3 regions of the Chryseolinea soli genome follow, and region 1 is predicted to be linked to each of the others. Evidence: riboswitches for the same ligand, from Rfam matches in the RefSeq annotation. Region 1 holds a riboswitch; each other region holds the start of a gene.

The links. Region 1 has a riboswitch for S-adenosylmethionine ahead of D4L85_RS12265 (O-acetylhomoserine aminocarboxypropyltransferase/cysteine synthase family protein). Riboswitches for the same ligand answer to the same signal wherever they lie in the genome.
Region 2: another riboswitch for S-adenosylmethionine. It lies ahead of D4L85_RS30665 (sulfatase-like hydrolase/transferase); the one in region 1 lies ahead of D4L85_RS12265 (O-acetylhomoserine aminocarboxypropyltransferase/cysteine synthase family protein).
Region 3: another riboswitch for S-adenosylmethionine. It lies ahead of D4L85_RS34595 (hypothetical protein); the one in region 1 lies ahead of D4L85_RS12265 (O-acetylhomoserine aminocarboxypropyltransferase/cysteine synthase family protein).

Annotation. Positions count from the first base shown of each region.
Region 1 is NZ_CP032382.1:2,832,264-2,840,277, reverse strand. Features, by position in the region: gene D4L85_RS12270 (DinB family protein) at 1-364, shown strand, start outside; SAM riboswitch class I at 523-625, shown strand; gene D4L85_RS12265 (O-acetylhomoserine aminocarboxypropyltransferase/cysteine synthase family protein) at 906-2,228, shown strand; gene D4L85_RS12260 (homoserine O-acetyltransferase family protein) at 2,304-3,356, shown strand; gene D4L85_RS12255 (homoserine dehydrogenase) at 3,378-4,637, shown strand; gene D4L85_RS12250 (MASE1 domain-containing protein) at 4,663-6,378, opposite strand; gene D4L85_RS12245 (formimidoylglutamase) at 6,600-7,760, shown strand; gene D4L85_RS12240 (YicC/YloC family endoribonuclease) at 7,775-8,014, opposite strand, start outside.
Region 2 is NZ_CP032382.1:7,402,149-7,410,162, reverse strand. Features, by position in the region: gene D4L85_RS30705 (DUF5597 domain-containing protein) at 1-1,018, opposite strand, end outside; gene D4L85_RS30700 (RidA family protein) at 1,116-1,526, opposite strand; gene D4L85_RS30695 (TMEM175 family protein) at 1,738-2,340, opposite strand; gene D4L85_RS30690 (winged helix-turn-helix transcriptional regulator) at 2,407-2,778, opposite strand; gene D4L85_RS30685 (PhzF family phenazine biosynthesis protein) at 2,900-3,784, shown strand; gene D4L85_RS30680 (Crp/Fnr family transcriptional regulator) at 3,844-4,446, opposite strand; gene D4L85_RS30675 (hypothetical protein) at 4,489-5,085, opposite strand; gene D4L85_RS30670 (CGNR zinc finger domain-containing protein) at 5,234-5,845, shown strand; SAM riboswitch class I at 6,002-6,108, shown strand; gene D4L85_RS30665 (sulfatase-like hydrolase/transferase) at 6,370-8,014, shown strand, end outside.
Region 3 is NZ_CP032382.1:7,816,478-7,824,491, forward strand. Features, by position in the region: gene D4L85_RS32575 (ABC transporter permease) at 1-2,336, shown strand, start outside; gene D4L85_RS32580 (alpha-L-arabinofuranosidase C-terminal domain-containing protein) at 2,383-4,368, opposite strand; gene D4L85_RS34595 (hypothetical protein) at 4,736-5,206, opposite strand; SAM riboswitch class I at 5,335-5,444, opposite strand; gene D4L85_RS32590 (hypothetical protein) at 5,600-7,156, opposite strand; gene D4L85_RS32595 (PIG-L deacetylase family protein) at 7,413-8,014, opposite strand, start outside.

The DNA of each region.
Region 1 (8,014 bases):
AAACGTCACGCCGGAACTGGCACAAAAGAAAATCCCGGGAACCCACAGCATCATCGAGCTGGTGGCGCACATGACGTCGTGGAGAATGTTCGTTGTCAAACGCCTTCAAGGCGACGCCGATTTTAAAGTCTCAGACGAAGCCAACTTTCCGGCCGCTACCGATTGGGTTGCCACCCTCAACGCCTTGGAGGAAAGTCAACGCCAACTCATGGACGCCCTCAAGTCCTTTCCCGAGCACAAACTGCACGAAACCGTGCCCAATGCATCGGCTCCCTATTCGTTTTATATCCTCCTCCACGGCATCGTGCACCACGATTTATACCACACCGGGCAGATCATGCTCATCCGGAGGGCAGCGCTATAACAAACGTTTTAACTCACCCAGAACGCCGTATTTTCAGGGACCGGCCTAACATTTGTCAGTATCGCCACATCAAAAAAAGTTATCGTGCGGTTTGGAAACCTAGCTTTCAGGCTCTACGTTTGTGGTATCAAAGTCGAATAAGCGCATTCAGCTTAATCGCTTTATAAAGAAGCGTGGAGAGACAGGCTCTAAGAAACGCTAGCAACCTCCTAAAAAAGAAAGGTGCTAAATCCTGATCCGCCAAGGCGGAAAATATAAACGGTTAAAAAATGAAGAAAATCATTCACACCATCATCTCGGGATCAAGCGTACAACGCTTGCGTGCTTACTTCGAAAACCTCAATCATTCTATTGACAGCTTCATTAACGGCGACATTTGCATGTGCTGTTGTTGTGCGTGCTGTTGCTGATGAGTGATCCGCGATCTTCCCGCAACACAGTAGCGTACGACCCTGCCAAGTGACAGGCAGTTCTGGTTACGGCTAACTCCCCCTCTTTTTATCCTATTGATTCATTCTTAGACCCTCTAAATATTATCATCATGTCAAATTTACATTTCGAAACCCTTCAATTGCACGCCGGCCAGGAAATCGATCCCACCACCCGCTCCCGTGCCGTACCCATCTATCAAACCACTTCTTATACGTTCAGAGATTCGGAACATGGCGCCAACCTGTTTGCCCTGAAAGAATTCGGCAACATCTACACCCGCATCATGAACCCCACCACCGACGTGTTCGAGAAGCGCATCGCCGCGCTGGAAGGTGGCGTGGCCGCGTTGGCCACCGGTTCCGGACAAGCTTCACAGTTCCTGGCACTCAATAACATTTTGCAATCGGGCGACAACTTTGTGTCCACTACATTTTTGTATGGCGGCACCTACAACCAATTCAAAGTCGCCTTCAAACGCCTCGGCATCGATGTGCGTTTTGCCGAGGGCGACAAGCCCGAAGCCTTCGAAAAACACATCGACAAAAAAACGAAAGCCATCTACCTGGAAACCATCGGCAACCCGGGCTTCAACATTCCCGATTTTGAGGCCATTGCCGCACTGGCGAAAAAGCATGATCTGCCCCTGATCGTCGACAACACCTTTGGTGCGGCCGGATACCTCTTCCGCCCCATCGAGCACGGCGCCAACGTCGTGGTGGAGTCCGCCACGAAATGGATCGGCGGCCACGGCACGTCTATTGGCGGGGTGATCATCGACGGTGGAAACTACAACTGGGCGAATGGAAAATTCCCCCAATTCACAGAGCCCTCCGAAGGCTATCACGGCTTGAAGTTCTGGGACGTATTCGGTGAAGGCAATCCGCTGGGCCTGCCCAACATCGCATTCATCATCCGCGCCCGCGTGGAGGGCTTGCGTGATTTCGGACCCTCGCTGGCACCATTCAATTCCTTCCTGCTGTTGCAAGGACTGGAAACCTTGTCACTGCGCGTTCAACGTTCGGTCGACAATGCGCTGGCGCTGGCGAAATGGTTGGAGAAGCACGAGTTGGTGGAGAGCGTGAACTATCCCGGGCTCGAAAGCAGTCCCTATCACAAGCTGGCAAAAAAATACCTGCGCAACGGCTTCGGCGGCGTGTTCTCATTCACACTGAAAGGCACGAAGCAGCACACCACGAAATTTGTTGATCACCTGAAACTGGTGAGCCACCTGGCCAATGTGGGCGATGCGAAAACGCTGATCATTCAACCGTCGGCTACCACGCACCAACAATTGAGCGACGAAGAACAGATCGCATCGGGTGTAGTGCCCAACCTGCTTCGCATTTCGGCCGGCATCGAACACATCGATGACATCAAGGCGGATCTCCAGCAGGCATTTGAAAAAGTTTTTGAAGGCGAATTAGTATCCTAGTTAAAGTAGTATAAAAAGTCTCTCCCGCTCACACCGGTTGCCATCCGGGTGAGCGGGCAGGGTTGACAAGAGTTTATGGAAAAGAACGATCAAACCTTTCATTATCAGAAAAAATTTGAACTGGAATCGGGCAGCACATTGCCGGGCTTCCAGCTCAAATACTCCACGCTCGGCAAGCTCAATGCCGACCGCAGCAATGTGGTCTGGGTTTGCCATGCCTTGACGGGCAGCGCCGACTTCACCGACTGGTGGAGCGGACTTTTCAATGAAGGGAGATTCTTCGATCCACGCCAATATTTTATTATTTGTGCCAACGTGCTGGGCGGATGCTACGGCTCCACCGGCCACCTGTCGCTGAACCCTGAAACGGGCAAGCCCTATTATCACACCTTTCCTACGCTGACCAACCGCGATGTGGTGCAGGCCTTTGATTTGCTTCGCCAGTCCCTCGGCATCGAGCAAGTGCACACACTCATCGGGGGATCGTTGGGCGGACAGCAGGTGTTGGAGTGGGCTGTGCAGCAACCCGATGTTTTTCAACACATCATTCCCATCGCCACAAATGCCGTGCACTCACCCTGGGGCATCGCCTTCAATGAAGCACAGCGCATGGCCATCGAAGCCGATGCTACCTGGAAAGAGAACGATCATCGCGCCGGCACCGAAGGCTTGAAAGCCGCCCGCGCGATCGGCATGATCTCGTATCGCTATTATGATACCTATGGCCAGACACAAGCCGAGAAAAGCGACGAGAAGATAGACGATTTCAGAGCGGCCACTTACCAGCGCTATCAGGGCCAAAAGCTGGCCAACCGTTTCAACGCGTTCACCTATTACAGCCTCTCCCGGATGATGGACAGTCAGAACGTGGGGCGCAACCGCGGGGGCCTTGTAGCCGCATTGAAGTCCATCAAAGCAAGAACACTCGTCGTGGGCATCGATTCCGATATTTTGTTTCCGCTAAGCGAACAAAAATTCCTTACCGAGAACATTCCCAATGCCCGACTGGAAGTGATGACTTCCCTTTACGGCCACGACGGTTTTTTGGTCGAGTTTGAACAATTGAGCAGTCACATAAAAAAATTCTTCCTCGAAGACCTCGTCCCGGTGGAAGTAAAGGTCCGATAAGCATAAAATTAAACGAACGATATGTCAGCAGAAAAGAACAACACCTCACACACCAAACATCGTCACCTCAAGCTGGGCCTCTTCGGTTTTGGCTGCGTGGGCCAGGGATTGTATCACGTATTGGACGAAACGCCCGGCATTAAAGCAGAGATCAAACGCATTTGCGTAAAACATAAAAATAAAACACGACCGCTGTCGGAAGACCTGTTCACCTTTAGCAAAGAAGACATCCTCAACGATCCGGACATCGACGTGGTGGTAGAGTTGATCGACGATGCCAAGGCTGCTTTTGACATTGTGAAAACCGCGTTGCAAAACGGCAAAGCCGTTGTGACCGCCAACAAGAAAATGCTGGCCGAACATCTGGAAGAGATCTACCAGCTTCAGCAGCAATATGGCAAGCCGGTGTTGTATGAAGGAGCCGTTTGCGGCGCCATCCCCATCATCCGGAACCTCGAAGAATATTACGACAACGATTTGCTCACGGGCATCGAAGGTATCTTCAACGGCTCGACCAACTACATCCTCACCAAAGTTTTTGAAGAACGCAAAAGCTATGGCGACGCGTTGCAGAAAGCACAAGAGCTTGGCTTTGCCGAATCCGATCCCAGTCTCGACGTGAAAGGTTTCGACCCCAAGTTCAAGCTGGTGGTGGCCATTGCGCACACGTTCGGTGTGTTTGTGAAACCGGAGGAGGTCATCAACATCGGGATCGATCGCATCTCTGATCTTGATTTGAAATTTGCCCGCGACAACGGCTACGGCATCAAACTGATCGCCCGTGCCTTTAAAGTGGAGAATAAGGTATTTGGTTTCGTTGCACCCCAGTTCATCGAGTCCACGCATCCCTTATACGCCGTTCGCAACGAATACAACGCCGTGCAAGTGCAAAGCGCTTTTGCTGAGCAACAACTCTTCGTCGGTAAGGGGGCAGGAAGCTACCCCACAGGTTCTGCGGTATTGTCCGATATCTCGGCGCTCACCTACGACTATCAATACGAATACAAAAAGCTCCACCAGCCACACGATCTCAAATTCACGAACCGTCTCACCGTCGAGGCTTTTGTGAGCTTTGATGAAGGAACGGCGATCTCCATGAGCGACTTCGAGCAATTCCAGTCCGGCTATGCCTCGCATGGCAAACAGTACATGGTGGGCAAAGTGAGCCTGGAGAAATTGCAGGAATGGTCGGGTTGGGATGGTGTAGGCGTCATTCTCGCACCCAATGCTACGCTCACGCCGCAAAAAGAAGTGGCGAAATCTTTCAGCCTGGCATCCTAAGAGAGTCCAAAGATTTAAAAGGGGATCAGACCAGTTCGGGGATGGCCAGCTTCACGGTGGTGCCCCGGCCCACTTCCGACTCGATGTCGATGTGGCCGTTCAGCTTATCGATGGCTTCTTTCACGATGTAAAGGCCCAGACCTGAGCCGGCGCCGTCGTCGGTCGCGCGATAGAACATTTTATAGATGTTGGGCAGGTGGTCTTTTTCAATACCCTTGCCGTTGTCTTCAATGGCCAGCGTGGCCAGGTGCTCCCGGATCTCCACATTCACCTTGATGACGGGATCTTTGCCATTGCGATAGCGGATGGCGTTGGAGATGATATTGTTGAGGATCACTTTCAAACGCCAGCGATCCGAAAAGAACGGCGCCTCCTGGTTGATCCGGATAACTTTTTGAACGGATTGTCCCGTGCTGGTGGCAAACTTCAATTGATTGAATGTTTCGTCGATGAGCGGCTCAAAGTGTATTTCTTCCCGCTTCACTTCCAAACGCGAATTCCGCGACTGATCCAAAATTTCCTTGATGAAATGATCCTGCTGCATGGCGCTTTTGTGGATCATATCCAGGTACATGTCTTTCATGACACCGTCCGTGTCTTTCTTGGCCAGGTTGATCAACCCCAGCACAGACGCGATGGGTGCGCGAAGATCGTGCGAAACGCTGTAGACAAAATTGTCGAGTTCGGTGTTGCGTTTGCTCAGCTCGGTGTTGGTGCGTTGTATTTTTTCTTCGGCGTTCTTGCGCGTAACGATTTCTTCGTTGAGGGCACGGGTGCGTTCCTGCACCATGGCTTCCAGGTTCTCGTTAAATTCCAACAGCTTGTTTTGTGCATGATGGCGCTCCCGTACGGTAGCGGAAAGAATGATCGTGCTAATGCTGATGACCCCGATAAAGATCTGCAAGAGCAGCATGGAATTGTAAGAGTCTGAAAGCACAAAAGGGCCAACGCCGCCGATGGTCATGTAAATGGACAACAGCGCCGTGATCAACACACCGGCGATGGCCACGATCAGTTCGAAGCGGAAGGCCAGCCACAAAAGGAAAGGCAACACCAGGAACGGCAGCGCGCGCTCCACGGTGGAGACCAGGTAATCGACCTCCAGCAGGGCGACGATACCACCCAGCAATAAAATAAAAATGCCGACCTCGATGGCTTTCTCTGTCGTGAGGCGGACGTGGATCTTCTTTGAACAAGCCAGAATGAACGGTGTAAACAACAGGATACCCACTACGTTGCCTACCCAAGATGAAATTCCTGTGCGCAACAGTAGGTCAGGCGACACCACATGGTTGAGGTACAACGCTCCTGTGCTAACGCCGGCGCCAATCCAGCACATCATCATGGTGACAAACAAAAACCGGAAGGCATTCTTCGCACTCCGGAAGGGGAAGTCATCCCTGATCCATTTCTTCACCAGGTAATTACCGGTCACAGCCTCCAGCGTATTGCCCACGGCAATAAGGCTGCTGATGGTGATGATTTCCTGTGCGGGAAGGTGGGGGTTGTTCCAGTAGGCCATCACGTTGGCCACCAGCGATCCAATGGTGATGCCGGGCCAGGAAGACCGGCCCAAAAGGATGATCAAGGCAAATCCAATACCCGAAGGCGGCCATGTGGGCAAGGCCGTAGAGCCCTCGAACGCAAAAAAATAGCCCACTCTGGCAAAAAGATAATACAAGAGGGCCACCCCAATGATCTTGAGGTCAAGCTTGTATTTAAGTGGCAGTTTAACGTTCAAAATCAATTAACTCATTATCAATCAAATATAATAACAAAAAAGCCGTATTAGCCATCCGTTCGGGAGCGAGATTCCATTTTTGAAGCCGAGCGGCTTTTTTTGGGGGTCTAACTGTAAGGGTAAGCTCAATAAAAGGATCATTGTTGTCGTCAGAGAAGGCCTTTCGAAAAGTATGCAGTGAAAATTCTATCTTTCACTCAGAAAATTTTTTAGCCTCTTTTATGGATCTGACCATCTTATTTTCGCCCGTAGACGAATCGCTCTACGAAGACATCACCTCCCCCTCCAGTTTTTATAGAAACATTCACGTGTTCGGCGAGAAGATGCCCGACTACAGGGGTGCTCACATTGCCCTGTTTGGAGTGAAGGAAGGACGCGGCTCGTTGCAAAATGCTGGCTCGGCCACAGGTGCCGATGTGATCCGTAAAAAACTCTATCACCTGAAGCGGGGCACGGGAACTTACCGCATTATCGACCTGGGAAACCTTAACGTGGGTCACGACCTCGACGAGACCTATACCCGCATCAGCGAAGTGTGTCGGATGCTGCTGGAAGAAAACGTGCTCCCGATTGTCATTGGAGGTTCACACGACCTGGACTATGGTCAATATGCTGCCTACGAGACCATGGACAAACTGGTGAGCCTGCTGAACGTGGATGCGTTTCTCGACCTGGAAGAAAAAAAGGAAGCGGGCGCAAGCCGTCAGCACATTCACAAGATCCTGTTGCACGAACCCAACTTCCTGTTCAGCTATACGCACCTGGCCTATCAAAGCTACCTGATCGATCCGTTGTCGGTATCGGTGTTGGAGAAACTTTATTTCGAAGCATTTCGCATCGGGCAAATGCGCACAAACATGCAGGAGATGGAGCCCACCATCCGCAATGCCGATATCGTGTCGTTTGACGTCACCGCTATACGCTCGTCAGATGCCCCGGGCAATGCCCAGGCGCAGCCGTTCGGGCTGACGGGCGAAGAGGCGTGTCAGATCTGTTGGTATGCCGGCTTGAATGAAAAGCTAAGCTCGATCGGCTTCTATGAATACAACCCTGCATTCGACGACGCCCACCAGAAGACGGCCGCCGTGGTGGCTACCATGATCTGGTATTTTGTGGAAGGCTACTATCATCGCAAGAACGAGCAAAATTTCAGGAGCAACGACTTCATGAAATATTCCGTGTCCATGCCCTCCGAACCGGAAGTGCTCACGTTCTACAAAAGCAAGGTGAGTGAAAAGTGGTGGCTCGAAGTGCCTTACCCCAATGGCCGCGAGCGTTATGCGCGCAACAGCATTGTGCCGTGCAGCTACAACGACTATCAAACGGCGGTGAAAGGCGAAGTGCCCGACCGTTACATCAGCATGCTGGCAAAGCTGATCTGATCTACTTTCAACCGTTATACTACGTTGTTGAGCTGTTCCTTTATTTTTTCGAGTTCTTCTTTCATCACCACCACGTGTTTTTGAATGGCGGCGTCGCTGGCTTTGGAGCCGATGGTGTTGATTTCGCGGCCGATCTCCTGGGAGATAAAGCCCAGCTTCTTGCCGTTGCTCTGGGCTTCCCGGGCCACCTGGATAAAGTAGTCGAGATGGGCTTGCAGGCGGACCTTCTCTTCGTTGATGTCAAGCTTTTCGAT
Region 2 (8,014 bases), 3.7 Mb from region 1:
TGATGCGGTTGGCCGTCTCCGGAATGAAGAGCATGTTATCGTCGCGGTCATATTTTTCACACAGGTCGATAAAGACATTCGGGTTGGAGATATAGATATCGGGCGATAGAAAATCCAGTTGAGGAGCCGCGATCTTCCAGACGCCGATCATGTTGGTGGTGGGGCCACCGCTGGGATACTCGCCGGGTGTATGGAACAAATGTTCCCGTCCCCACGCGTTGGCGTACATCGGGAGATTGTAGATGGCCTTTCCGGCATCTGCGATCTCATTGATATAGGACGCAATATGCCAGGCGTTGAAAGTTTCGGCGGCGCTGATGCCGAAGAGGTCGCTCCATTTTCCCGCCTGTTTGTTCAGACCCGTAGCCAGTTTGTCCGGCACATTGCCATCGAATAGTTTATTGGCGGCTTCCGAGTAGTCACGATCGGTGCCCAGCGAACCGGATTCATTCTGTACTTGTATCATGATCACCGTTTGGCTATCGCTGTCCGTTTCTTTGACGTGCTTCATCAGGGCGGTGAAGGCCCGCTTGTCGGCTTCGAGGTTGACGCGCGATACGGGTGACAAGACCTGGATCTCCTCGCCATAGCCATTTTTCATCAAGGGATATTTCTCCGAATGCTCGAGCACCCACGGCGGCGCGTACGTGGAGCTTCCATTTTTGTAGGATGCAAACCACAGAAGAACAAGCTTGAGCTTTTCTTTCCGGGCATTCAGGATCAGGTTGTCGAGTTCTTTAAAATTGAATACGCCCGGTTCCGGTTCGATGTTCTGCCAGTAGACCGGGGCCTCGAGCGTGTTGCAGTTGAGTTCCCGCAGCTGCGTCCAGAACTTATCCGTTACAGACGGCCACGCGCTGCTATTCCACAGTTGAGCACCCAGCACCAAAAACGGTTTCCCATCCACCAGCAATTGATACCTGCCGTTTCGCTTCACCACCTTGGGAAGTTCTCGGGCATGCGACAATGCCAGCGTACACGCCAGCACCAAGGTCAGGAGTATGAGCTTCTTCATCATTGGAAATTTTCGTCTCTGAACAATGTGTGCCTGGCTACTGCTGAGGTCACGACATTACGGATGCGGCCGATGACGCCAATCGCTCGATGACCATCACTCACTTGTCTCTTTTGAACGCAACCGCTTCAATTTCTACCAAATAATCAGGATTTGCTAAACCCGCTACAATAATTCCGGAAATAACGGGTGGATTTTTTAGCTTTTTCAAAAAGCCCTGAGCGCCTTCAAAACCCTTTCGAACGTCCTGACCTTGCACAATATAGATGGTCAATTTAAACAAGTCGTCCAAGCTGGCGTGGCAAGCCTTCAGGATGATCTCAATGTTTTTTAAAACATATTCGGTTTGTAAGGTGATGTTCCCTTTCCCAATGATCTCGAGGTCTTTTGTGATGGCATTCTGCCCACCGATATAAATGGTGCTCCCATTTCCTTTGGTAACGGCCGCTTGAGAGAACGCAGGATTTTTTAACAATTCGTCGGGATTCAGAAATTCTATGCTTGAGTTCATATTTTTATTTGTTTTGTGAGATGTTGTTATACAAGGATTGATAACTAGCAACAAACGAACAACGCTTATGTTTGACTAACATAATTAAAAAGTCAATTTAACGCTATCTGTGGGATGCTAAACTCCAACGAGACGATCGCATTCTTTGCGTTGACTTGCTCGCCTGCTTTAGCGAAAGCGGGTCGTTAAATTTTTTCTCCTGCCAGGCAAATTACTTCCCTACTCGCATACCCGGCACGTCAGGTCGCAGATAAAGCGTAAGACACGCGCAGGCCATAGCAAACCCTACATAGGGATGCCACAAAGCAACGATCGCGGCACCACCAAAGATCAAATTGGTCAATACCGATCGCAGATGAAACAACCGCCTGGCTTGATTCGGAGCACCCGCGCTTTTTTTTGTACCCAGGGTTTCCCAAATCAATATGAGGTAAGTGATATTCACCATCAAGAACGTAAAAGCATACATTGAAACGGGAACCCGCTCCAGCCGGGTCTCCGCCATCCAGTCGGTGAGAAAAGGAATCAATGACACGGAGAAGAGATGGGCAAAATTGGCCCAGATCAGCCGTAGGGTGGGAGCTTTTGCATGATGCATCAAAAAATGGTGATTGATCCACACGATGGCGATAAAACCATAGCTCGCCATGTAGCTGATCCAGGTTGGCCATTCCGCCCAAAGCGCCACAAAGGTCGGATGCTCCGGGCGTTTCAATTCTAAGATCATGATGGTGATGATGATGGCAAAGACACCGTCTGAGAAGGCATTGATACGCTCCGGCGTAGATTCGCGAACCATGTCGCCTTTTTCCATTCGCTGTTCCCTTTATGTCATAACTGCAGGGCGCGCAGATTGTTTAGGAGGACCAGATAAACGAGATCAAGAAAGCTTTAGCCTTTGGCGATGATTCAGTCCCCATTGCACCAGTACTTCATTGACCGGTAGAACACTCAGACCATATTCGGTAATGGAATAGCTCACACTCACCGGCCGGGTATCCAAAACCGTCCGGGTAACGAGCAGGTTTATTTCCAGATCGCGCAATTCCTTCGTCAGCATCTTGGATGAGATCCCTTCCACCTCGCGCTGGATCTTTTTGAATGTGTTTGTTTCGGCGGCATGGTTATTCAGGTGGCGCATGATTCTTAGCTTCCACTTTCCGCCCAATATTTCGAGGCTGTCGATGATCGCCGCCAGCTCCTGTTCGCAAGTCGCTTCTTGTACGTTTCCGTTGATGTTCATGGTGGCCATAGTTAGAATGGTTACCTTGAGGTAACCGGCTACCCCAAGTTAACCCATAAAAATGATAAACGATTGTTCTTTAATTTTGGTGCAGCATTGGCGCCGGGGAACGGCATAAAAACCAGGAGATATGAAAAAATTGAATTACTATGTATTGGATGTATTTGCCGATCAGAAGTATAAAGGCAACCAACTTTCTGTTGTGCACAGTGATGATGACCTCACGCTCAACCAATACCATGAGATCGCCAGGGAATTTGGCTATTCCGAAACATCGTTCATCCGCTATTCAACAAAAGAGAATGCCCTGATGGTGCGTTCTTTTACACCGGCGGAATTTGAGGTGATTGGTGCCGGCCACAATCTTTTAGGAGCCGTGTGCCTGGCCTTGCTAAAGGGGTGGGATATTTTTAAAAATCAGGGGGGAAGTTCGCACGTCATGATCAAGGATACGCGGATCCCGGTGAAGATCACCGAAGAATCCGGTCTTCCTTACGTTGCCATGAAACAAGCACCCGCCACGATAATGGGAACGGTACCGACAGACGTGGTAGCGAAGGCCGTGGGGTTGACCCCTGATGATCTGGATTTAAACGGTTGGGCGATCAACATAGTTGAAACGGAGGTTGCCCACCTGATGGTCCCGGTAAAGGATCTGGACGTTTTACAAAAAGCGGTATCCAACAAATCCCTTCTAAAAGCGGCTTCCGGAAAATATGGTTTCGAAGGGTGTTACCTCTTCACCACAAACCAGCCCAACCCTGCGTTTCTCGCCGAAGCAAGATTCTTTAATCCGGGGATCGGGATCGACGAAGACCCGGCAACGGGAACAGCAGCCGGCCCGTTGGCAGGTTACCTGGAAAAACTCGGCCACATCAAAAAAGATAAAGACTTCCGGATCTTGCAGGGAACAGCCGTAAAGCACCCTTCATCCATTCGTGTCCACGTTTCAAGCGATGGGATTTGGGTGAGTGGTTCTTCCGTGATTGTTATGGAGGGGACTCTATATCTGTAATGGTTTTGAGTCTTTAGTACCAACGACTCAAGACTAAGGACTCAGGACTAAATACTAATTTACTTTTGGGCTTTTAAACGGCTCAGCGACTCCTGCGTAATCCCCAGGAAGGAGGCGACTTGTTTATTGGATAGTCGGAGAATTACTTCCGGCATCCGCTCCCGCAAATCCCGATAGCGTTCGCGTGCCGTCATGCTGAGCATGGACTCAAGCCGCCAGGTGCTCAAGACCTGGGCTTGCTCCAACGAACGTAGATAGAGTTTCGAAAAAGTTTCGTGGGTGTTGACAAGATGAAAAAAGTCGCTCTGCTTAATTTTTAACAATTTGGAATGTTCCAGCGCCTGCACGTTTTCAAGCGACGGGGTCTGTGTAATAAAGCTGGAGAAGGCGCTGACAAAGTGGTTCTCAAAGGCTATGTGACGCGTGTTTTCTTCTCCTTTGCGGTTTGTGAAAAAGGTCCGGAGACAGCCCTGGCAAATAAAATAGGCGTACTGGCAAACTTCATTCCGTTGGTGAAGCAGGGTGTTCTTTTTTATTTCCACAAACTGAAACTTGCCAAAGACATCGTGACTGTCGCGGTCGGAGAAACCATAGTGGTTGACGAGAAATTGATGGAGGATCAGGAAATTCTCATCCCGCAGGAGATCGCCATTTTTTGTCATCGTCAAAGGTAAGAAGAAAGGGCGGGTAGACCACCCATGATCTTACCGGCGCATATACATAAACCAATTCCACTCCCAGGTCTTGCCGTTATCTTCTGACGTGGCCTGGCTCCAGATGGGATTGTTGGGGTCGCGCGCGTCCCAGCGGTAGACGGTAAGCAGGTTTTTGCCATTGTAGTTATCCTTGGAGAAAAAGTGCCCCACCTTGTTCTCAAACGAACCCACCACCGGCGGCAGTCCCAAGACACCAAAATTTGAATCGGCCCAGTAGATATTCCACAGTTTTGTTTGGGGGTTGAATAACCGCAAGGTCATACCTTCAAAGGGTTTGCCGTTTCGTTCCGCAATAAAGTTGTCAACGTTCCCGATGCCGCGGAGGATGATGCGCATTTCTTGCGTGGACTCGAATTCCGTCCATTCAATAGTATTGTCAGGTTTCTTTTTCAACATCCGGTTGTGGATTTTCCAATTTCCTGCAAAAAAATCAAAGTCATTTTTCGACGAGGTGGAAGAAGGGGAGAGGATCAGTTCTCCTTTCGAATCGAAGACCACGGGAGGCACCGGCAGTTCAGCATTTTTGGATTGTGCTTTTCCGGTAAAATGGAACATCAGCCATAGCGCGAGGGTTAAATACTTCATAGGGAAGGGTTTTAAGGGTTTGGGTGATTTTACCGTTATTACGTTTTTTAATAGTAAAAGTATTCACTTTACCATTAAAATATATTTTGAAGGTAAAATTATCCCCCGATTGGTGGGGAATTTGGTCCGGGGTGGTATCTTTACGGTGATGACCAGGAATCCGAAAATCGACGAAATGCGCCTGGATGGCGGCGTGCCCTGTCTTGATTTTGTCAATACCGTGCCCGATCGATTCGACGGATCAGACCGCGATAACCTGAATAATTTTAGCGACCTGATCTATTGGGCGCGCAAAGCAGGGATCCTCGATAAAGGCGCTTTCGCTGCATTAGAAAAAGCCGGCCAGACCAACGAGAAAAGGGCAAGAGATTTCTTTGCGGAGGCGGTTGATCTCCGCGATTTGATCTACGCGATATTCAAACCCATCGCACTCAAACAAAAAGTACGGCCGGCCGATATGGAAGCCTTCAATAAATTGACATCGAAATATTTCCCATTCCTCGAAGTCGTCTTTCAGAAAGACAAGTTTAAGGAAGAATGGAATTTCCCACCCGGTCATTTCTATGCGATCACGGCACCCCTGGTGAAGTCGGCGCATGCGTTGTTGCTTTCCGATACATGGAGCCGGGTCAAAGAATGTCCAAACTGCGGGTGGCTTTTTTGGGATACTACCAAGAATGGAAAAAGAAAATGGTGTAGCATGGAGGATTGTGGCAGCAGCGCGAAGGCTTTGGCATGGTACCACCGGCAGAAGAAATGAACCATGGATCTTTTTTTACAGAACCCCTAGCTAGGCCGCGGCAAATCTTGCTGCTGACGGCGATCAAATACTTTTATCAACAATTCCTTGGTATTTCCGATACGATATTATTTCTTTGTCTATCGATTATATAGACAATCAATTCCCACCAGATTGATTTTATACCGAAGAAGGGAGAGAATGGGCTCGACGATCTTCTAGCAACCTGTCGCCACCAGGATAAGGTGCTAACTCCTACCAATGACGCATTGGAGCTATAAAATTTTTAAGCCACATGAAAATGAAAATGTTTCCCAAGGACCTCCTTGGCCCTGAAGCAATCGCGAAGAATATGACGGATGGTTTCCGTTGTTGTTGTTGCTGCTAAATCTACCTCACTACCATCTCCACTTCTATTCGTGCATCTCGTTAAACGAGGTTCGCCCTGCTTCGGCAGGGAGTGGCAGGTCTTTGCCCACACTTCTGTGGGAATAGTTTAGTTCTCCTTTCACAGGAGCCAAATCGATAAACAAACCAACATTAACATGAACATAAAGAAAATCGCTGTGACAGGGCTTGCCATCATGGTCGCCAGCGCGGCGGCATGGGCACAGCGCGATCCGCTTCAGCCTTTCCAGGGAAAGATCGGACGAACCCTGGAGGAATCCGAACAATGGTATCCGCCCAGAGTGAAGGCTGCGGCAGATGCCCCCAACGTGGTGTGGATCCTGCTGGACGATGTGGGATTCGGCGCCACGTCAACCTTTGGCGGTCTCATCGAAACGCCTACGTTCGACAAACTCGCGGGCAACGGCCTTCGCTATACGAATTTTCATACAACCGGAATTTGCAGTCCCACCCGCGCCGCATTACTCACCGGGCGAAATGCACACAGCGTGGCGATGGGGCATCATGCCGAATTAGGGATCGGTGCGCCGGGATACTACGGCGACATTCCGTTCGAAGCCGGGACCGTTGCCGAGATCTTCCGGGAGAATGGATACAACACCTATGCGCTGGGGAAATGGCATGGCAATCGCCCCATCGACCTCACGGCCGCGGGACCTTTTAACCGTTACCCTACCGGTCGCGGCTTCGATCACTTCTATGGATTTTTGGGCGGCGCCACGGACCAGTGGCATCCGGTATTGGTCGAAGAGAATAATGCCATCGACATTGAGCCGAACACGAAGCATCTCAACGAACTGCTCGTCGACAAAGCCATCTCTTATGTGGCCAATCAAAAATCAGCGAATGCCGAAAAGCCGTTCTTCTTGTATCTGGCTACGGGCGCCACGCATGCGCCACACCAGGTAGCCCCGGAGTGGAGCGACAAATACAAAGGGAAGTTCGACGGAGGTTGGGACAAGTACCGCGAAGATGTTTTTAAACGCCAGCAAACTTTAGGGATTCTCCCCAAGGGAACCAAGCTTCCGCCACGTCAGCAAAACCTGAAGGCCTGGGACACCTTAAGCCCCGATGAAAAGAAAGTGTTTGCCCGCTTCTTCGAGGTATATGCCGGATTTTTATCATACACCGATCATGAGATCGGCCGGTTTGTGAACTATCTCGAGCAAATCGGTGAACTGGACAATACCTTGATCTTTGTGGTCATCGGCGACAATGGGGGAAGCAAGGAGGGATCGTATACCGGAACCACCGGAGCGTCCGTGACATCGAAAGGGCATGACATCCCTTTCCTGGTGAGTCAATACGGCAAACTGGGAACGGAATTCACCAATGAGAACTATCCCTTGGGATGGTCGCAAGCCGCCAACACGCCGTTTCGATATTGGAAGAGCGACGTGAATGCCGAAGGCGCCACACACAATCCGCTGATCGTTCACTACCCGAAAGGCATCCGGGAGAAGGGCGGCATCCGCACGCAGTATGGGCACGTCATCGACATTCTGCCCACGACGACCGAGCTTGCCGGTCTTAAAATTCCAACCGAAATCAACGGCTACCCGCAAATGCCGCTTCACGGCACGAGCCTGGCGTATACGCTCAGCGATCCGGCAGCGCCCAGCCGGCACACGCTGCAATACTACGAGCTCCACGGCGGCCGTGCCATTTACAAGGACGGCTGGAAAGCGTCGGTGTATCACCCGCGCAATGTGTTTGGTGAAGCGCCGACCGACGACATTCATTTCAACCCTGCACCGTTCGACAAAGACAAATGGGAGCTCT
Region 3 (8,014 bases), 3.3 Mb from region 1:
ACAAAGGCTATTCCTTTATTAACATTGGCGGCCTGGCGATGGGGCTCATGGTGGCGATGCTCATCGGGTTGTGGATCTACGACGAATTGTCGTTCGACACCTATCACGAAAACTACAACGACATCGTGCAGGTCATGCAACACCAAACCGTTGATGGCGCCGTGATCACACAACCTGCCATTCCCTGGCCGTTGGAAACCGAGCTGCGAAACACCTACGGTGCCGATTTCAAATACATCGTGTTGGCCACGTGGATCAATTATCACGCGCTCAGCCACGACGAAGAAAAGATCACGAAGTTGGGCATTTACGTTCAGCCCGATTTCCCCGAAATGATCTCCCTGCACATGATCGCCGGCACGCGCGACGGCCTCCGCGATGCGAACTCGGTTTTGGTTTCCGCTTCCACCGCCCGCGCGTTGTTCGGCACAAGCGACCCGCTCAATCAAACCATTCGCATCGACGGCCGCCATGATGCGAAAATCACCGGCGTCTACGAAGACCTTCCGCACAATACTACTTTCCGCGACTTTCAATTCATCAGCACGTGGGATCTTTATGTGACCACCGAACCGTGGATAAAGCCCTCGGCCACCAACTGGGGGAACAACTCGTTCCAACTGTTTGCCCAACTCAATCCGCATGCCGACATCCATGATGTGTCGAAGAAAATTGAAAATGCAAAGGCCAAAAACTCAAAAGAAGAAGCCGTGCTGCATCCCCGCATCTTTCTTCATCCCATGCGCGATTGGCGCCTGCATTCCGAATGGAAGAATGGCGTTCACAGCGGCGGACGGATCCAAATGGTTTTGTTGTTTGGCGCTATTGGTGTCTTCGTATTGTTACTCGCCTGCATCAACTTCATGAACCTGAGCACAGCCCGTTCTGAAAAACGCGCCAAGGAAGTCGGCATTCGTATGACGATGGGCTCTGTGCGCCGTCAATTGGTCTATCAATTTCTGAGCGAATCGTTCCTGGTGGTGACGCTTGCCTTCGCCATCGCGCTGGCGCTTGCGGGCGCGTCACTTTCGTGGTTCAATGAACTGGCCGATAAACACATTGTCATCACGTGGCTCAACCCGGTGTTCTGGTTGATCAGTGCGGGGTTCATTTTTGTTACCAGCTTATTGGCGGGCTCCTATCCCTCGCTGTACCTGTCATCGTTTCAGCCGGTCAAAGTGCTCAAGGGGACTTTCAAAACCGGGCCGCGGGCTTCGCTGCCGCGCAAGGTGTTGGTCGTGGTGCAGTTCACGGTGTCGGTTGCCCTCATCATTGGCACTACGCTGGTGTATCAGCAAATTCAATTTACAAAGAGCCGGCCGGCGGGCTACACGCGCGAAGGACTTGTTTCGATCCAAATGAGTGGTCCGGAATTCTTTGGCAAATTCGATGCCCTCCGGACGGCGCTCAAACAAGCGGGGACCATCGAAGACATGGCCGAATCGTCAAGCCCCATCACCGACGTATGGTTGAACAGCAACGGTTTTACGTGGAGCGGCAAGGATCCCGGTCTCGCCGAAGATTTCGGGGCCATCTTTATCACCGCGGAGTACGGGCCCACCATTGGCTGGAAAATGAAAGAGGGAAGAAATTTTTCACGCGATTTTCCCGCGGACTCCTCCGCGGTGATCATCAACGAAGCGGCGGCAAAATATATGGGGATAAAAGATCCCATCGGCATGGAAGTCACCTGGGGCAGCGACCGGTTGCATGTGATCGGGATTGTAAAAGACATGATCACTGAGTCGCCGTATAAGCCCGTGCGCCAGACCATTTACTTCATGAACGATCGCTACACGAACTGGATGCTGCTCAAGCTCAACCCCGCACGAAGCGCCCACGAGACCCTGGCCGAAACAGAGGCCATCTTCAAAAAGATCATTCCCAGCACACCGTTCGAATACAAATTCGTGGACGATACGTATGCCGCCAAGTTCGACGCCGAAGAACGCATCGGCAAGCTGGCGTCGTTCTTCACCGTATTTGCCATCTTTATCAGCTGCCTGGGTTTGTTCGGTCTCGCGTCGTTTGTGGCAGAGCAACGCACCAAGGAGATCGGCATCCGCAAAGTGCTGGGTGCCTCCGTGGCCAACTTGTGGCGGATGCTTTCGCTTGACTTTGTTGCCCTGGTGGTGGTGGCGTGCGTCCTCGCGATTCCGGTTGCTTATTATTTTCTACAGGAGTGGCTGCTCAGTTTCCCCTACCACACCGAGTTAAATTGGTGGGTCTTCGCGGTTTCGGCCGGTGGCGCGATCGCGTTGACGTTGATCACAGTCAGCTATCAAGCCATTCGCGCCGCGGTGGCCAACCCGGTGAAGTCTTTGCGATCGGAATAATACTTTCCTATAACCCCAGGCTAAAGCCTGGGGTTATTATGAATACCTAGAGTGTTGGAATCTTCAGCACGGAAAACGAACGCGGTGGCAGAACCGTCTTCACATCCTTGCCTTTCCACTTCAGGGGTTGTTCTTCGGGATGGATTTGTGTGGGGTGCTCCAGGTTATTCACTTCGTCGGGATTTCCTTTCAACACCGTCAAAGTCCCGGCTTGTGAAATTTTTCGTACGCCGGAGAGTTGAAGCGTAACGGTCTGTGGTTCGTCGCCTGCGTTCACCAGTTTGACTAAAATGGTCTTGGCGTTTACATCGGTCGCGGCCGATGCATAGAGTCCATTCTTGCCGGCCACGGTTTCTCCTTGTGCGGTCACCGGCAACACGTGCGTGCCTTTGTTGGTGGAGAAAAGTTTTTGGACATAATAGTTGGGTGTGCCATAGGCGTTGAGGTTGTCGAACCAGATCAGGTCGGGCGTCCATTGCCAGGCTTCCACGTGGGCGAACAGCGGCGCATACGAAGCCATGTGCACGAGGTCGGCGTTGCGTTCGAGGCCGGTCATGAAGGCCGCTTCGGATAGGGCGCAGCGCCAGTTGTTTTCATTTTTCGGGCTCACAGTCGCGACACTTTGTGCGGCATATTCGCCGGCAAATATTTTTGGTCCCTTGCGGTCGTAGGCATCATAGCGGTTGGCGTTTTTCAAAAACCATTCGGGACTGCTGTAGTAATGCTCGTCTACGAGGTCTGCTTTCAGATCTCTCAATTCCTTTGAGGCATAGTCGAAAAGTTCACCGGAAGGTGCAGGGCCGGCGGCGGAAACAATTTGAATGTCGGGGTACTTGGCTTTGATGATCGCCGAGAACACGGCGTAGCGCTCGATATACTGCGGACCCCACTGTTCATTGCCCACCCCAATGTATTTCAGGTGGAACGGCGCTTCGTGCCCCATGGTCTTGCGCAGTTTTCCCCACGGCGAATCGGGGCTTCCATTGGCAAACTCGATCAGGTCGAGAGCATCTTGCACATAGGTATCCAGTTGGTTGATGGGCACGACTTCGGCGGAGTTGAATTGGCACGCCATGCCGCAGTTGAGAATGGGCAAAGGTTCGGCACCCACATCTTCGGCCAATTGAAAATATTCAAAGAAGCCGAGGCCGAACGTTTGAAAGTAGTCGGGCGCAGGACGGTGCGTGAATTCTGTATTCCAGCGGTTCACGATCATTTCGCGTTGCTCGATATCGCCTACCGTCTTTTTCCATTGGTAGCGCGTGGTCAGCTCGCGGCCTTCCACGATGCAGCCGCCGGGGAATCGGATGAAGCCGGGCTTCATGTCGGCCAGCAACTGCACAAGGTCTTTGCGCAAACCACCCGGGCGATTTTTCCAGGTGTCGGTTGGAAACAAGGAGACCATGTCGATGTCGACGACGCCTTTGCCTTCGAACCAGATGTTCAGCAGCGCTTTGGGTTCTGTTTCAGAAGCCACGATCGTTGCTGTGTATTTCTTCCATTCGCCACCGGCTGGGCTAATACTGGTCGTCCCCAAAATTTTGCCACTGGCATCCACGAGTTCCACCCGCAACGCGGGGCTTCCCTGCTGTTGACGGGCCTGCACCGAAAATGTGTAGGTCGCACCTTTCTTTATGCCCATGCCGCGAAAGCCTTCGTTGGTGAGGCCATAGCCTTTGTCGGCCAGAACGTTTACGCGGGCGATCCGCGGGTTGGTGTCGCCGCCTTCATGCAGGATGAGCACGCTCCCGGCGTTGGTGGCAATGGCGAACTTGTTGCTATTTTGCTCCTTCCATCCCATCAGCGGCTGGGCGAATTCAAACGAGCGGTTCTTCACCAGTTCGGCATAGAGTCCGCCATCGGCCGCAAAATTGATGTCTTCGAAAAATATTCCCCACATGGTGGGCTCAATTTTCGAGAGTGGTTGATCGACTTTTACATTCAGTACCGTCTGTGCTTGCAGGGATAAAAATGAAAAGCCTGATAAAAACAGAAATGCCGATAGCCGGAGGAGCGCCTGGGATCGTCTCATATCATTTTTTTTTAGCGTATGAATCTTTTGAATACGATCTCGAATTTAAAAATACATTTGATAAAATGTATCATTTACACTTATTTATTTACAAATGTTCAGGATAGGGTGTCAATGGAGCGTGTTGGCTCGGAACTCATGTTGAATCGCCTCACCTTCGCTAAAGCTTCGGCGAGCAAAGAAAAGGCCCTCCTACGCTAAAGCTTCGGCGGGCAAGCAAAAGTTTCTTTCTGCGTTGACTTTGCTTGCCCGCCGAGATTTAGCATAGGAAGGTGAAAATTGAAGAATAGAACATGGACATTCGGGTGATCGCCTCGCCGTCACCGGTATCAACATCCATAAGAAAGAGTTGGAAACTTCAGCCGGGCTAGATCACGGCTTGTTGCTCGGCATACACTTCATCGCGAAGTGCTTTGTAGTGATTTTCGAAGGCGATCACTTTCTTCAACACGGCTTTGAATTGAATTTCTTTTTGAAGCAATGCGTGGATATGGGCCAGGAAAGTATTCAACGTGTCAAGTTGTGCGGCTTCAAGATCGATCTCGAAAGATCTTTCATCGCGGTTAAACACAAACTTCAGCTCCTTGGAGCGGTTGAATTCTATCAACCCCTTGATCAAAATAAAGTGGGCGGCAAACGCTTCTTTCACCTGAAAGGCCAGGCTCACCCGGTCGTTGTACCCAAAGGCGGTCGAGGGAATATAAAAACCATTCTCTTCGAAAACGAAATTCAGGTTTGTTGAAACGGCTTCAACACGTTTAGCAGGAGCAAAAGAAACTTCTGCTGTGGAGATATACAAAGATTGTTCGGATGACAATACCGATGCGGTCTGTGACATGGTCGTAAGATTTTTTTGTTGTTGTGAATCGATTGAATAAAGCGGAGGTGGACTGGCCGTCAACAACAGCAACAACACGTTTGTGAGAGGAAGGAGAGATTTTGAATGTTTTTCATGGCTTTTGTACTTATTTATATTCCCTAATCATTTAGGCAGAATTTAGCACCTTTTCCCCGGTGATGAGGCGAGGTTGCAATAGGTTCAACGAGTCTGCTCTCTCCCCTATTCTTTATAAATATGAAACAAATGTAGGCTATAAATCTATTAAGTCAATAGAGTTTGTGGAATTATTTAAAAATTATTTTTCCGCGTCCCAAAAGGGCTATTTATCAGTATGTTACAAAAACGAACGCGCTTTAAAAACCTGGAAAGCAGTCGACTTTTTTGTTGGGCTTACGATTTTGAGGGCTTCGCTTCCTTCGCGGTCTTTGGCTTTTTCTTGATGGGGAACTCAAATCCAAAACGCACATTCAGCACATCGGCATAGGGACTTTTGTGATGGGGATCGAAAAGGCGCACCATGATCAAGGCTGTGCCCTTCACATTTTTGATGAAGCGATATTCCTTCTTCATCCCCGTGAACACACCCCACACCCACTCGCGGCTGCCCGCATCGGGAATGGCAACGCGTGTCAGGGGCGGCACAAAGGTGTTCATGGTCTCCACTTCGAGGCGGGGAGAAAATCCTTTCCAGAGTTTGAACTCGCCATAGACGCGCGGACCATATACGCGGGCGGAGTGATCGAAGTAATTTCGTTTGGTGTTGTAGGCAACCCGTTGGTTCCACCCCGCGCCGGCCGTGATACGACCGGTGAAGCGGTAGCCTGCATACGGATTGAAATCTACCATCAAGTCCTCACCCTTCTTTTGCATTTGCATGGCAATGCCGGGGAGCACGCGCTCATACCAGGGTTTGCCACGCATTTCGTTCGGGCGCTTTTTGGGAATGTCGCTGAGGCTGTTCAGGCTGCCGTATTTCTGTTTGTATTTGGACACCATATCCATGGCCTCCTGGAGTTGCTTCTCCTTGCCGGCGAAATGGTTCACGGCTACCTGTTTCACTTTGGTAACGGCCTCTTCTTTCATGGCGTCGGGGTCGCCGGCCTTGCCTGCCATATCTTTGTATTGGTCGAGTGCCTTCGTTTGTCCTTCGAGATCTTTTATACCCGACAGCTCTGCGGCCTTTGTCTCGGCGGTCTTCGACAATTCCGCGGTGTTGCTCAAGTCGCCGCCGGCCACAGCCTTTACTTCCTTCAATTGGGTAGCATACTCACCGGCCTGGCCAGTCACCTTCGACACTTCACCCATTTGGCTCGTCACGTTCTGCAACTCGCCCACTTTGGCGGCGTCTTGGATGCTTCCCAGTCCTCCGGTTTGAGGAAGGTCCACGCCGCTGATCTTGTTCAGTCCATCGATCTTGCCCAGCGAGGTGCCCCCCACAGCAGGCAGGCCAAGTTCAGAACCAGGAATTTGAAAACCATCTACCTTCCCGGTCACCGCCGACACTTTGCCTTTCAGTTCGGGTGGGAGATCGAGTTGCTTGAGCTTGCCGGTGGTCTTTCCTTTTAAGGCATTCAATTTTTCGTTGAAGCCGGCTACGGTCTTTTCGCGCAGTTGGTTTACGCTATCCAGCGCATGGGTTACTTTGCCCGTGGGGAGATTCAGTGTGGTGAGACTATCCAGCCGGTGTTGCAATTTGTTCTGTACAGAATCCAGCTTGCTGATGGGGCGTTGATAAATGCCTTTCAAACTGTCGGCACCGTGATAGAATGACGATTGTATGGAATCTACTTTATGATGGGATTTTTGAAGCAGTGTGTCTTTGGGAAGAAACTCCCGGAGGCTGTCGGTGGAGGGAATGCGGTTTAGCAAACTGTCTACGGACGCTTGCTGTCCATACCCAACCGTTAGTCCCAGGCAGGTAAAGATTAAAATAATGCACAACCTCATCGGAAATAAAATAATTCGAAAAATCAGGAATTTTAGGGAGGATTCCTAAGTGAAAATGGGGTGAAATCATACTTGTATTCGCGACCGTTAGAAAACTGTTTAAACAGGGTTTTCACTTTGGTTGTCGCTGGAAAATGAATGGAAATGGCTGCCCTTTATTGATATGGCTCGAAGGAATGCTTGTTGGTGGGACACCAACAAGCGGGTGTTACCCCTTCTTTTGGGAGAACACCAAAATGATGGGACTGCGGGCCGGCTAGGGCATTTTGATCATGGGAAATAGGCGGCGTATTTCTTCGGGGGTTGGTTGGGTGCCGTATTCGCATATTTCGAATGATTCGGCGTGTTGGGCGGCTTGGGCTTTTTCTTTTCCGTAGCCGGTCTCCAGGGTTTTGCGCGCTTCGGGGGTTATTTTCCGGGTGTAGCGTGTGGCCAGCCATTTGATTCGTCCGGGCCCTTCGGCGGGTACTTCGGTGGCGTAGTTGCCAATCCAGGGAAGCCATTCGTATACCTGGGATCTATGGGCATCGAGGGCGTTTACTTTTTTGTCGAACACCGCGGTGATGTCCACAGAGATGTCGGGGCGGAAGGGATTGGGGCGTTGGAAGTAATCTTCAAAATAGAGGAACACGGGGTTCTTGCGCAGCGCCGGTACATCAGAGGCTACGTTGGGCACGCCTACCATGAAAGCGGCGTCTTGCACCAACACACCCGTGTAGCGATGGTCGGGGTGATAGTCGTTCGGACGGGGACTGATCACTACATCAGCGTTCCACTCGCGGATCTCGCGGATGATCTCTAGTCGCACGTTCAGCGTGGGCAACAGCTCGCCGTCGTGGTTGGGCAGTATGTGATAGG